2 regions of the Rhodococcus sp. NPDC058639 genome follow, and region 2 is predicted to be linked to the other one. Evidence: riboswitches for the same ligand, from Rfam matches in the RefSeq annotation. Region 2 holds a riboswitch; the other holds the start of a gene.

The links. Region 2 has a riboswitch for glycine ahead of ACFWU2_RS09545 (DMT family transporter). Riboswitches for the same ligand answer to the same signal wherever they lie in the genome.
Region 1: another riboswitch for glycine. It lies ahead of gcvP (aminomethyl-transferring glycine dehydrogenase); the one in region 2 lies ahead of ACFWU2_RS09545 (DMT family transporter).

Annotation. Positions count from the first base shown of each region.
Region 1 covers NZ_JBHXRF010000004.1:26,313-33,378, forward strand. The annotation lists gene ACFWU2_RS08480 (DUF881 domain-containing protein) at 1-787, shown strand, start outside; gene ACFWU2_RS08485 (small basic family protein) at 784-1,143, shown strand; gene ACFWU2_RS08490 (DUF881 domain-containing protein) at 1,147-1,965, shown strand; gene gcvH (glycine cleavage system protein GcvH) at 2,011-2,415, shown strand; gene garA (glycogen accumulation regulator GarA) at 2,571-3,038, shown strand; gene ACFWU2_RS08505 (MerR family transcriptional regulator) at 3,038-3,775, shown strand; gene ACFWU2_RS08510 (bifunctional nuclease family protein) at 3,890-4,363, shown strand; gene ACFWU2_RS08515 (MerR family transcriptional regulator) at 4,616-5,239, shown strand; glycine riboswitch at 5,312-5,406, shown strand; gene gcvP (aminomethyl-transferring glycine dehydrogenase) at 5,572-7,066, shown strand, end outside.
Region 2 covers NZ_JBHXRF010000004.1:262,821-269,886, forward strand. The annotation lists gene ACFWU2_RS09525 (zinc-dependent alcohol dehydrogenase family protein) at 1-547, opposite strand, end outside; gene ACFWU2_RS09530 (cupin domain-containing protein) at 864-1,277, shown strand; gene ACFWU2_RS09535 (hypothetical protein) at 1,327-1,908, shown strand; gene ACFWU2_RS09540 (hypothetical protein) at 1,905-2,420, shown strand; glycine riboswitch at 2,492-2,582, shown strand; gene ACFWU2_RS09545 (DMT family transporter) at 2,724-3,698, shown strand; gene ACFWU2_RS09550 (SPFH domain-containing protein) at 3,732-4,973, opposite strand; gene ACFWU2_RS09555 (NfeD family protein) at 4,977-5,408, opposite strand; gene ACFWU2_RS09560 (pyridoxamine 5'-phosphate oxidase family protein) at 5,599-6,027, shown strand; gene ACFWU2_RS09565 (DUF3097 domain-containing protein) at 6,070-6,906, opposite strand; gene ACFWU2_RS09570 (hypothetical protein) at 6,984-7,066, shown strand, end outside.

The DNA of each region.
Region 1 (7,066 bases), 240 kb from region 2:
GGGTTACGCCGCGGCCGCCGCCGACCGGCGCGCCGGACGACGACCGACCTCGCGCGCCACCGCCGGGGTATGGCTCATCGTCGGGGTCGTGCTCGCCGGCCTCGTACTGGGAACCGCGTACGCCCAGAACAACGCGGGGGAAGCGGGGACCGACCAGGCGCGCGCCGAGATCCTTGCGTCTCTGCGCGCGGGTGACGAGAGGAACGCCGCGCTCGTCGCGCGGCGTGACGAACTGACCCGGACGATCCAGGACCGTCGCGATGCTCTCTTCGCCGACGACACCGAAGGCGGCACCGTGCTCGATCAACTGCGCGCGGCGGAGGATGCAGCCGCGGCGCTGCCGGTCCGGGGTCCGGGACTGACGGTTACCCTCACCGATCCCGCGGCCCGCCCGAACCTGTCCGACTCGTCCCAGCAGACAGAAGGCCGCCCGACCGCAGCGGTCTTCGACCGGGACCTGCAGGCAGTGGTGAACGCACTGTGGGCGGCGGGTGCAGAGGCTGTGTCCGTCGGCGGGGTCCGGGTGGGTCCGGGCGTGACCGTCCGCCAGGCCGGGGGAGCGATGCTCGTGGACAACCAGCCGGTCTTCTCTCCGTACGCAGTCTCGGCGGTGGGATCTCCGGGCCGGCTTCAAACCTCGTTCGTTGTGAGCGACGCCTACCTGAGGATCGCCGGAATCGCGCAACTCTACGGGGTAGGTTTCACCCTTGCCGACGAGGACGAACTCGAACTCCCGGCCGCGCCGGCGCGAAAAATCGGATCAGCAGGGGAAGTGGGGAATCGGTGAATCGGGTCAATCATGCTCAGGCGCTGTATGCGGCGCTGGCGCTCGCGATCGGGATCGCAGCCGGCATCGTGTTCAGCCCCCAGGTTCCCGACATCGTGCAGCCGTACCTGCCCATCGCGGTGGTTGCCGCCCTCGACACGGTGTTCGGCGGTCTGCGCGCTTACCTCGACGACATCTTCGACGCGAAGGTGTTCGTGGTGTCGTTCGTGTTCAACGTCCTCGTCGCCGCACTCATCGTGTGGCTCGGCGACCAGCTCGGTGTGGGCACGCAGCTCTCCACCGCGGTCATCGTGGTTCTGGGTATCCGGATCTTCGGCAACGCCTCGGCGCTGCGCCGCAGATTGTTCGGTGCGTGACCTATGTCCGACGACACACGCGGTGACGAACACGAACTACGCGGCGGTCCCGAACGGGAAGGCCCCGAACCGGACGCCGTCGAACCGGATCAGGACGCGGACGGCCTGGCCTCGGCGGCGACGGCCCCGGGGCCCAAGCGGACCGCGCCGGTCTTCGCGGTGCTCGCCGCACTCCTCGTCTTCCTGCTCGGTACGGCGCTCGCCACACAGGTCAGGAACACCGGTACGGGCGACACCCTAGATTCGGCGCGCCCAGCGGATCTCCTGGTTCTGCTCGACAACCTCAATCGCAGAGAGGCCGCGCTGCGGCAGGAGATCACGGCACTCGAGCGCACACTCTCGAGTCTCGAGCGGGACGGCTCGGACGCCGCTCTCGCCGAGGCACGTGAGCGGCTCGACGACCTGTCGATCCAGCTCGGCACTGCGCCGGCGACCGGCCCGGGAGTCGTTCTCACGGTGAACGACCCGCGCGGCGGCGTCGGGGCCGAGGTCGTGCTCGACATGATCCAGGAACTGCGCGCGGCGGGCGCCGACACGATGCAGATCGCCGGTGCGGACGGCGAGACCGTACGCATCGGTGTGGATTCGTGGGTGACGGGCTCGTCGGGCGCGATCACGGTCGACGACACGCCGCTTCGTGCCCCCTATACGGTCACCGCCATCGGTGACGGACCGACCCTCGCGGCAGCACTCAACATCCCGGGAGGTGTCGTCGACGCCGTGGCCCGAGCGGGCGGCAGCCTCACCGTGGAGCAGTTTCCGCAGGTCGACGTGCCCGCCTTGCGGGAGATCAAGCCGCGCCAATACTCTCAGCCCGGATAGTGAATCCGACGTTCGCCCGGAACGTCGCCCCCGAAAGGATCTACCTTGAGTGAGTTCGAAACGCCCGGCGAGTTGCGCTACACGGCGGAGCACGAATGGGTGCAGAGGACCGGAGCGACAACCGCGCGGATCGGGATCACGGACTACGCACAGTCTCAACTCGGCGACGTGGTCTTCGTGCAGTTGCCCGAGCCGGGTGCCGACGTGACCGGAGGCGACTCCTTCGGTGAGGTCGAATCGACCAAGAGTGTCTCGGATGTGTACGCGCCCTTCAGCGCGAAGGTCACCACGGTCAACACCGACCTGGAGACCAACCCGGAACTGGTCAACAGTGCTCCCTACGGAGCCGGGTGGCTGGTCGAGGTGGAGGTGGACAGCGAAGGCGACCTCGACGGCGCCCTCGGAAAAACGATGGATGCGGACGGCTACCGCGGCATCACGGAAAGCTGACGGTCGCGGCATGTAACGTGGCCGCGACTACCTGCACCAGTGCCCCCGCACAGGGTACGGTCAGATATGGCGTGTGCCGTGTCGATTTTGATCGGGGCGAACGACTCAACGATCGCCCGGGAGTTCCCGGGCGATCGAACGGATAAGGAGAAACGGTGAGCGAGAACGGCAACGCGGGCTACGAGGAGACTCCTGCGGAGACTACTTCGGTGTTTCGCGCCGACTTCCTGAACGAAGCGGAAAGCGCCGGGGCCGGAACGGCTACGACCGACGCGCCCGTCTCAGGTGTCGAAGGGCTCCCTGCCGGATCAGCGCTACTCGTTGTCAAGCGTGGACCCAACGCGGGTTCGCGCTTCCTGCTGGACCAGCCGACGACGTCGGCGGGACGGCATCCCGACAGCGACATCTTCCTCGACGACGTGACCGTCAGCCGCCGGCACGCCGAGTTCCGTCAGGACGAGGGCGACTTCCAGGTGGTCGACGTCGGAAGCCTCAACGGCACCTACGTCAACCGGGAACCGGTCGACTCCGCGGTACTCGCCAATGGCGACGAGGTTCAGATCGGCAAGTTCCGGTTGGTGTTCCTGACCGGTCCTCGCGGTTCGCAGGGCGCGAGTAGCTGATGACCGCAGCCCACCAGTCGGCGCCGGCCGGCATGTCGATCGGGTCCGTACTCGATCGACTGCGGCCCGAGTTCCCGGACGTCACGATCTCGAAGATCAGATTTCTCGAGGCCGAGGGGCTGATCAGCCCGGAGCGCACTCCGTCGGGCTATCGCCGGTTCTCCATCGCGGACTGTGAACGGCTGCGCTATGTGCTCACCGCACAACGGGATCAGTACCTTCCGTTGAAGGTGATCAAGGAACAGCTCGAGGCGATCGACCGCGGCGCCGCGACGGTGGGATCGGTCGAGACGCGGCCCAAACGGCCCCGGCCGCTGGCAGTCGCCCGCGGTGAGGTTTCACCGGAGGACCTGCGCACCGACCGGGAGATCCGCGTCAGCCGCGACGACCTGTGCGAGCGGGCCGGTGTGGATACCGCGTTCCTGGCCGAACTGGTGGGGGCGGGCCTGGTGATACCGGGTCCCGCCGGGTTTTTCGACGACGACGCGGTGCTGCTCGCGCGCACCGCGAAGGCAATGGCCGAGTTCGGCCTCGAGGTACGGCATCTGCGCGCATTCAAGCTCGCTGCCGACCGCGAGGCCGGACTCGTCGCCCAGATCGCGGGTCCTGTCGCGAAGGGGCGCGATGCCGGGGCCCGGCAGCGCGCGGAAGAGATGGTGCGCGAACTCGCCGCATTGTCGTTGACGCTCCACACTTGCCTGGTGAAGGCAGCCGTCCAGGGAGCGCTCGACCGCTGACCGCTCCCGGCAGCGCCGACCGGCACCTGACGGATGTTGAGGAGCGCACTAGAATTCAGGCAATATCGATTCGGGTGGTACGCCACTGACGAGCAGCGGGACGGAGGCGCCGCGATGAGCGAGATGCGCGTGGTGGGAATCCGAGTGGAACAACCCCAGAACCAGCCTGTCCTGCTGCTCCGCGAAGTCGACGGCGAGCGGTACCTGCCCATCTGGATCGGCCAGAACGAAGCGACCGCGATCGCGCTCGAGCAGCAAGGCGTGGAACCCGCCCGCCCCCTCACCCACGATCTGATCAAGAATCTGCTGGACGCCTTCGGCCACGCACTCCTGGAAGTCCGCATCGTCGACCTTCAGGAGGGCACCTTCTTTGCCGATCTTGTTTTCGACGGCGACATGCGCGTGTCGTGCCGCCCGTCCGATGCCGTCGCTGTAGCCTTGCGCATCGGTGCACCGGTATTCGTCGACGAAGCGGTACTCACCGAAGCAGGACTGGTCATGCCGGACGAGCGCGAAGACGAGGTTGAGAAGTTCAAGGAATTCCTCGACAACATCTCTCCGGACGACTTCAAGGCGACGGACGGCTGAGCGGTCGTTCGTCGACCGGCGACGGACGCGTTGCGGCCCCGAGCAGCAGCCCAGTCCGACGCGAGTAGTGTCGAACGTTGCCTTTCCGGTGGGCGTGTTGCTGCCCCGCGCCCCACGCCGGAGCGTACGCTGGGTAAATCCGAATATGGATTACTTGGTGAGCCTGAGAGCGCTCGACGATCGGATGCGGTGGGGGAATCCGCCGGTCGGTCGTTGCGAGGTACAACAGGGCGCGCGAGAGGAAGTCACACAGTGCGAGATCGGCCGCAGGGACAGCATTCCAACGTTGACGCCGGCGACCGCGCGAGTTCGTCACCTACACCGCACGACGAAGAGATCCAGCCAGGGCTGTTCCCCGACGATTCGGTGCCCGACGAACTCGTCGGCTACCGGGTGCCCATCGCGTGCCAGATCGCGGGAATCAGCTACCGCCAACTCGATTACTGGGCGCGTACCAACCTCGTGGTCCCGTCGATCCGAGGCGCGGCAGGGTCGGGAAGCCAGCGGCTCTATTCGTTCAAGGACATCCTGGTTCTCAAGATCGTCAAACGACTCCTCGACACCGGTGTCTCGCTCCAGAACATCCGCGTCGCCGTGGATCATCTGCGCAGTCGTGGCGTCCGCGACCTCGCCAGGATCACACTGTTCTCCGACGGCACCACGGTGTACGAGTGCACGTCGCCCGAGGAGGTCGTCGATCTTCTCCAGGGCGGGCAGGGCGTCTTCGGGATCGCAGTCAGCGGCGCAATGCGCGAACTGACCGGAAGCATCGCCGACTTCCCCGCAGAGCGTGCCGACGGAGGCGACGTCGAAGAGCGGCCGGAAGACGAATTGGCGTCCCGGCGCCGCAGTCGCATCAACCGCCGAATCGGCTAGACGAAGATCACCCGCGAGGGTGGTGCGGTGTCGTCGATGCATGACCGTCGTGTTCTAGACTTGGGCTCGCGTCGCCGTCGTGCGGGAGAGTTCCGGACCTGATCCGGGCGCCGAAGGAGCAGCACCTCCCCGTCAATCTCTCAGGCATACAGGACCGTGCGAGCTACGACGTCTCTGGAAAGCGGTGGGAGCACCCACCCGCCCACGGGGAAACGCCCTCCACGGGCCGAATCTCTCAGGCGCTCGCTCCGCGAGCTCGCGACAGAGGGGGAGGAAACATCCCGTGCGACCACGCACGGTGGTGGACCTCTCCGATCAGCCTGGGAGCTGCGATGTCAGAAGATGTCACCTCGAACTTCGCCGACCGTCACATCGGTCCCGACACCGCGGGTCTGCGCCGCATCCTCGAGGTGGTCGGAGTCGACTCGCTCGATGCACTCGCCGCGCGGGCCGTCCCGGCGACCATTCTCGACGAGCGCGACGGTGCCGTCTCCGACGGGCTCGAAGTCCTCGACGCCCCGAAGTCCGAACACGACGTTCTCGCCGAGCTGACTGCTCTCGCCCGGAAGAACACCGTCGCGACCTCGATGATCGGGCAGGGCTACTACGACACGCTCACGCCACCCGTACTGCTGCGCAACATCATCGAGAACCCCGCCTGGTACACCGCGTACACGCCCTACCAGCCCGAAATCAGCCAAGGTCGCCTCGAAGCCCTGCTGAACTTCCAGACCATGGTCGCGGACCTGACCGGCATGGAGGTCGCGAACTCGTCGATGCTCGACGAAGCCACCGCAGCAGCCGAGGCGATGACACTGCTCCGCCGCGCGAACCGCAAGTCGAAGAGCAACCGGATCGCTGTCGACGCCGATCTGTTCCCGCAGACCGCCGCGGTCCTCGCGACCCGAGCAGAGCCTCTCGGCATCGAGATCGTCACGGCGAACCTCGTGGACGACGGCCTTCCCGAGGGCGACTTCTTCGGGGTCATCCTCCAGGTACCCGGAGCGTCGGGACGCGTGTACGACATCACCCCGATCATCGACGCTGCCCACGCACGCGGCGCGCTCGTCGCAGTGGGCGCCGACCTGCTGGCACTGACCTTGATCACCCCTCCCGGAGAACAGGGTGCCGACGCGTGCTTCGGCACGACACAGCGTTTCGGCGTTCCCATGGGATTCGGTGGTCCGCACGCGGGCTATCTCGCGGTGAAAGCGTCCGACACCCGCACACTGCCGGGGCGGCTCGTCGGTCTGTCGGTCGACGCCGACGGCGACCCCGCCTACCGCCTCGCACTACAGACCCGCGAGCAGCACATCCGTCGGGAGAAGGCGACGAGCAACATCTGCACCGCGCAGGTGCTGTTGGCCGTGCTCGCCGCGATGTACGCGTCGTACCACGGCGCCGAGGGGCTGACGGCGATCGCACGCCGCGTCGCCGGGCATGCGGATCACCTCGCGTCGGCGCTGCGTGAAGGCGGCGTGGAGGTCGTGCACGAGTCTTTCTTCGACACCGTGCTGGCCCGGGTCCCGGGCCGGGCCGACGAGGTGATCGGTGCCGCAGCAGCGGCAGGTATCAATCTCTACCGGGTGGACGCCGATCATGTCTCGGTGTCCTGCGACGAAGCCACGACGCCGGCGCACATCACCGCCGTGCTGGAGGCGTTCGGTGTCGCCGACGGACATCCGGGATCGGGTGGGGGCGCATCGCTCGCCGTGCCGGCGCGGACGAGCGCCTTCCTGCAGCACGAGGCGTTCACCCGCTACCGCACCGAGACCGCGATGATGCGGTACCTGCGGCGTCTGTCCGATAAGGACCTCGCGCTCGACC
Region 2 (7,066 bases):
CTGCCAGAACCCCCAGTAGCCCGACTGCACCGTCACCGACAACCGCGACGGTCTTACCGGGGCCGGCCTCCGCGGCAACCGCGGCGAACCATCCGGTTCCAAGCACATCCGACGCCGCCAGGAGGGAAGGGATGAGGTCCGCGTCGGGTTGGCCGGGCGTCCGGACCAGCGTTCCGTCGGCCAACGGGACGCGCGCGTACTCGGCCTGGGTGCCTATCGCGCCCATGGGTACGGCGTGCACACACCGGGACTGATAACCGGCGCGGCAGATCTCGCAGGTGTTGTCGGACGCGAAAAACGAACCGACCACGAAGTCCCCGACCGCAACGTCGGCGACCTCATCGCCGATCCGGGTGACCGTTCCGACATACTCGTGACCCATCGGCATGTGGTCGACAGGGTCTGCGCCGCGGTACGGCCACAAATCGGAACCACAAATGCAGGTGGCAACCAACCGGATGACAGCGTCGGTCGGTTCGACTATCTCCGGGTCCGGACGATCTGCAATCCGCACCTCGCCGGGCTTGTCGAGAATGACTCCACGCATGAGATCTCCTTCGTCTGCCGGTACGGATACCGGTTCACCTGCTTCGGGGTGCGGGGTCCGCCCTCGTCCGAGTAGGGCAACTCGACGATCATCGACGCGATCGTGCACTTCGCTCGGGCGCTGCTCACGCAGCCCGCGTCGTTCCGGCTACCGATCACGGCTGCACTGCTCTCCAGGTCACAGTACGGGCAATTGCGTTTCGGAAAGTGCTTCCCGGCCGTTGCTGCCTGATCTGATGGATACCACGACATCTGGCGATGACGGCCGCCCTCGCCGTCCGGAACATGCGTGGAGGGTTCGGCCGAAGGAGGAAGTCATGCAGATCGTTCGCAGTTCGCTCGATACCGGGATAGGCCCGGAGGACTGGTTCACCGGTGAGGTCTATATCGATCCGGTGGCCGCAGCGCCACCGCCGTCGCGAGTGTCGGCCGCTCTCGTCCACTTCATGCCCGGTGCCCGCACGCACTGGCATCTGCATCCCCTCGGCCAGACCGTCTTCGTCACGGAGGGCGTCGGATTGTGCCAGCGCCGGGGCGGCCCCGTCGAGGTGATCCGGCCCGGGGATCGCGTGTGGTTCGAAGCCGACGAGGAGCACTGGCACGGCGCAGCGCCCACCCGGCTGATGATTCACCTCGCCATCAACGAAACGGACGACGAGCACGATACGGTCCACTGGCTCGAACCTGTCACCGACGAGGAATACAACCGGGCACCCGAAGACGCGCTTTGAACAAGGCTCAATCCTTGACTTTGAGTAAACAAGGGCACACACTTGACCGATGTTCGTGCTGACGGTCGACCAACGAGGCAGTCGCCGCGACATCGACCGCGTCTCCGGACTCCTCACCGACCTGCGTGATCCGCGACTGGTCCGTCCGTTCGACCGCACTGCCGGTGACGAAGTACAGGCCGTCGCCGATGATCCGGGTGTCGTGGTCGACCTCGTGCTGGAGTTGCTCCGACGAGAGCGCTGGAGCGTCGGTATCGGAATCGGCCCCGTCGAGACTCCCTTGCCGAAACAGACCCGCGCCGGCCGCGGACCGGCATTCGAATTCGCCCGGCGTGCCGTCGAACGCGCCAAGAATTCCATCGGGCAGGTCGCCGTCGAGGGCCACCACGCTGAGGCCGCAGCGGATGCCGACGCCGCACTGACCCTGCTCGCGACCCTCGTCCTTCGGCGCTCCCCCCAAGGACACGAAGCCGTGGCACTCGCTCGCACCGGATCGACGCAGGCTCGGATCGCCGACGAACTCGGCATCAGCAAACAAGCCGTGTCCCAACGCCTGGCAGCGGCCGGGTGGCAAGCCGAGATCGCAGGATGCGCGCTCGCTCACCGACTGCTGGAAAGGGCCGATCGTTGACCGTCGTCTCGCTGGTGTGCCTCGCTGTTGCCGCCCTCGCGCCCGCGCTGTCTCTCCGTTCCACGCTCCCGGCGTGGCTCGGCGCGACAGTGACCACCGCGGCGCTCGGGGGTGCAGCCCTGGCGGCCACCGCCACCGCGCCCGTGCACGGAGTCGCGCTGGCCGTGACACTCGCACTCACCACCCTGGCCGCCGTCACCGGCGGCGGACCGGCCGTGCTGGTCGCCTTCCGGATCGCCCGACGCCAGCCGGATGCCGGACCCGATCCCGCTCCCCCGCCCGGGCCGCTGCGGGGCGGACGGGTCATCGGCGTGCTCGAGCGCGGCGCCGTCGCGGTGTCGATCCTTGCCGGGTGGCCCGAAGGCATCGCGATCATCATGGCCGTCAAGGGTCTGGCGCGGTACCCGGAGCTACGCGAGCCGAACGCCTCGGAGCAGTTCATCATCGGCACGGCCACCAGCGTGCTGTGGGCGTGTGCGGCGTGTGGAGTCGGTACCGCGCTCATCACCTGATCCACCGCTCACCCGGATCCATGGCCCGCGCACCGGGCTGGCATACTCGCTCGGACAACCGAATATGCCATCGAACTGCAGCGGGAGAGTTCCGCACACGTGCGGGCGCCGAAGGAGCAACCTCCCCGGGAATCTCTCAGGCCCCCAGACCGCCGCCGGCGAGGCTCCTCTGGAAAGCAACCCCGCGGGGTTCACCGAAGGTGTAAGTGGGTCCCCGGATCCGCGAAAGCTCTCAGGTCACATGACAGAGCGGGGAACCGACCACCCGCCGGTGCGCGATGCACCCTGTCCGGAGGAAGTTCCGTGGCTCCGTCTGTCGACGCACCCTCACGCGTGCCTGCCGTTCCGCTTCTCATCGATGACCGCCCGGCCGAGCAGTCGGCACACACCTCCCGAAGGCGCCTGGGTATCGCAGCCATCGTGGTCTCCGCAACGGCGATGGGCGCCGCCGGGTTGTTCGGCCGCATGGCCACCCCTCCGGGCGCCGTACTCGGCGAAGCCCTCACCTTCGGCCGGATGCTGGTCGGCGGGTTGGGGATGCTGGTGATGCTGGCACTGTCGCGACGTCTCGGGAAACTACGACGAGCCCGGCTGTCGTGGTCGGTGGTGCTCGGCGGCGTGTTCCTCGCCCTGTCCCTCGCCACCTATCTCTCCGCGACCGTGCTCACCGACCTGTCGCGCGCGGTGGTCCTGCACTATCTCGGCCCGGTTCTCGCGACCGTGTTCGCGAGGATGTTCCTCGGAGAGACGATCACTCGGCGAGATGCGGTGTCCCTTGTCGCCGCGTTCACCGGGATGCTCCTGGCCGCGGGTCTGATCGGCGGCGCACCCGCCCCGAGTTCGGACGACCAACTGCTGGGCACCGTGCTCGGTGTCGTGTCGGGAGTGTTCTACGGCGCCGCACTGCTCTGCTACCGCTACCGCTCGGATATGCCCGCGGACCTACGCAGTTTCTGGACCTTCGCATTCGGGGCGGCAGCGACCGGACTCGTCGTGGTGGTCACCCGGCCCGACCTCTCCGGGATGACCCCGGGCAACTGGGTATGGGCTATCGGGTTCTTCGTCGTCTGCGGCCTGTTCGCCTTGGGCCTGCTCGTCGTCGCCGGCACGTATCTGCGCGCGGCCGAATTGGCCGGACTGTCGTACCTGGAAGTAGTAGTCGCTCTGATGCTCGGTGCAGCGGTGTTCGGCGAGTCCGTATCGCTCCTCGCCGGCGTGGGCGCAGGTCTCGTCATCGTGGCGATGGCACTTCCGCTCACCTCTCCTCGCCGCCGGTGACGTGCGTGCGCACGCCCCGGCGGCCCGGCAGGATTACTGCCTCGGGAGTTCCTCGCCGACCTCTTTCTCCAGAGACGAGACACGCTCCTCGGGCGCGGGGTCTGCGGCCGGCAGCGCAGAGGACTCGCCACCGCGCGTGACCGCCGCCGCCTGCTCTCCGGAGACGACCGGGACCGCGGGATCCACCGGCTTGCGTGCCACGGCCTCGGCTTCGGCAACCGCTTTCGCCACGACCGGGTCGGTCTTCATGTCGAACCAGTCGCTGACCTCTGCCGAGTCGTCCTCGGGACGCTGGAGATCTTCGTCGACCGGGCTCGGCTCGAAACGGAACACACCGTCCTCGCCGCGAGCACCGAGCGCGCCCGCGAAACCCTTGAGGGCGTCGCCGAAGTCGCTGGGCACGAGCCACACCTTGTTCGCGTCACCCTGTGCCATCTGCGGCAATGTCTGCAAGTACTGGTACGCGAGCATCTCGGGGGTCGGTTTGCCGGCCTTGATGGCTGCGAACACCTTCTCGATCGCCTTCGCCTCGCCCTGCGCCTGGAGGTACTGAGCGGCCCGATCACCCTGTGCCCGCAGGATGCGGGACTGCCGTTCGGCTTCCGCCTCGAGGATCGCGGCCTGCTTCGATCCCTCCGCCGAGAGGATGCGTGCCTGCTTGTCGCCCTCTGCGGTCTTGATCGCGGCCTCGCGGTGGCCTTCGGCAGTGAGGATCGTCGCGCGCTTCTCGCGGTCCGCCTTCATCTGCTTTTCCATCGACTCCTGGATCGACGGCGGCGGATCGATGCTCTTGAGTTCGACGCGCGCGACCCGCAGACCCCAGCGGCCGGTCGCTTCGTCGAGCACGCCGCGTAGCTGACCGTTGATCGAGTCACGGGAGGTGAGAGTTTCTTCCAGGGTCATTCCGCCGACGACGTTGCGCAGCGTCGTCACCGTGAGCTGTTCGACGGCGGCGATGTAGTTGCTGATCTCGTACACCGCGGCTTGCGGATTGGTGACCTGGAAGTAGACGACGGTGTCGATGCTCAGTGTCAGGTTGTCCTTGGTGATGACCGGCTGCGGCGGGAACGACACCACCCGTTCGCGCAGATCGACTTTCGCGCGGATACGGTCCACGAACGGCACCAGGAACGTCAGCTGCCCCGACGCAGTCCGGAAATAGCGTCCCAAACGCTCGATGACCGCCGCTTCTGCCTGCGGGATCAGGGCGACCGACTTCACCACCACTATCACGACGAGTACCACCAGTACGGCGAGTACGATCAGCGCTTCCATAGGTCAGACACCCCTCCATACGACGGCGGTCGCACCGTCGATCTGCATCACGGTCACGGTTGTTCCCGGTTCGTATACTTCGGTGGCGTCCAACGGCCGGGCAGTCCACACATCGCCGTCGATTTTCACGCGGCCCGCGTGCTCACCCACTTGCTCGACGACGAGCGCGTGCTTGCCGGGTAGCGCGTCGACACCCGTCGTGAGCGCGGGCGGCGCTGAATAGCGGCGACGCAGGATGGGTCGGACTCCGAGCAGCAATACCAGCGAGCACAGTGCGAACACCACGGCGTCGAGCCACACCGGCAGATCCGTTGCAGCCGAGACACCGGCGGTGGCCAACGCTGCTCCGCCGAGCATCAGCAGGACGAAGTCACCGGTGAGCGCTTCCGCCGCGGCCAGTGCCACGCCGGCGATAAGCCATATCAATGCCGCCACGGCACCCATCGAACCATAAATCGGACATCGCGGCAGATACCCAGGTCACAGCCTTGCGGAGCCGTTGCCGCGCACGCACCCGCCACGACGAGCACAATGCTCCACACGTCGGCGAACCGTCCGTGCGGATGGAACGCGACCGGGCGGGCGCCGCCGGCCCCACCCTTCCCCGGAATCCGAAAGGGCCACGATGAACACCCCAACGAGTTCACTGACCGCCGAGGACCTGGAGTTTCTCCGACGCCCCTTGCACGGATTCGTGAGCGTGGCCGCAGGACCGCTCCCGCCGCAGCCCCGACCGGTCTGGTTCGAGGCCACCGACGCGGGCACCATCAACATGTTCACAGCCCCCGGCTCTCTGAAAATCCGGCGCCTGCAGCGCGACCCCCGCGCGTCGATCGTGGTGGCCGCCCCGGTCGGGGAACGTGAACGGTGGGTGTCGGTCGCGGGCCACACCACGATCGAGGCGGACGGAGCACACGAGTTATGTTCCCGTCTCGCCGCGCGCTATTGGGATCTCGACGATCCGGCGCGTGCCGCCGACCTCGCCGGCATCCTCGCCGAAGACCAGGTCCGTATCGTCATCCACCCGGACACCGTGCGGCGGTATATGTATTGAGCACGCCGGATGTGCCGTCGGCCCTCCCTCAGTGAGCGGCGCTCAGTTGCCGTCGACGGGTTCGGTGACGAAATCCACGAGTCGCTCGACAGCGCCGATCAGCGGGGCTTCGAGATCCCGGAACGACGACACCGCGCCGTAGACCCGCCGCCAGCCTTCCTGCGGCGTACCCCAGCCGAGTTCACGGCACACGCCGGTTTTCCAGTCCTGGCCGCGCGGAATCGTCGGCCACGCCTCGATCCCGACGGCCTTGGGGCGCACCGCTTCCCACACGTCGATGTAGGGATGGCCGGTGACCATGACGTGCGGGCCGAGGTTCGCGGTGAGCCGCTCCTCCTTCGATCCGCTGACGAGATGGTCCGCCAGGACACCGACCCTCCGTCCCGGACCGGGACGGAACTCGGCGAGCCGCTCGGCCAGGTTGTCGAGGCCTTCGAGTTGTTCGACGACGACGCCCTCCACACGGAGGTCGTGTCCCCACACCTGTTCGACCAGGGCCGCGTCGTGCACGCCCTCGACCCAGATACGGCTTCCACGAGCGACGCGTGCCCGCAGGCCCTCCACTCTCGTCGAACCCGAGGCCGATCTGGCCGGGGCCTGCGCCGCCGGTCGCGGCTTCGGCCGGACCAGGGTGACGGGCGCGCCGTCGATCAGAAACGCGGCGGGCCGCATCGCGAACAGACGGGTGCGGCGTTGCCCGTCCTCCAAGCGCACGAAGTCGCCGTCGTAGGTGCGTTCGATGCCGACGATCGCGCCGCACCACCCCGACGCGGCGTCTTCGATCACGAGATCCTTCTCGGCCTCGAGTTCCGGGACGGTCTTCTTCCGCTTGCGGTCGTGTCCGGCATAGATGTCGCCGTAGCTATCGCGTGGACTCACGCCGGTCAACGTTAGGACAACGGCACCGGCGCGCGGTCGTCGCCACGCCGGAGAACAGTGCGTCCTATGCTCGTTCGGTGAGTTCCCCGAGTCAGAGCCTGACGCTGTGGGCCGGAGCGTGGCTGTCCGGTCGCGCAGCGCCCGACGAGGTCATCGATGC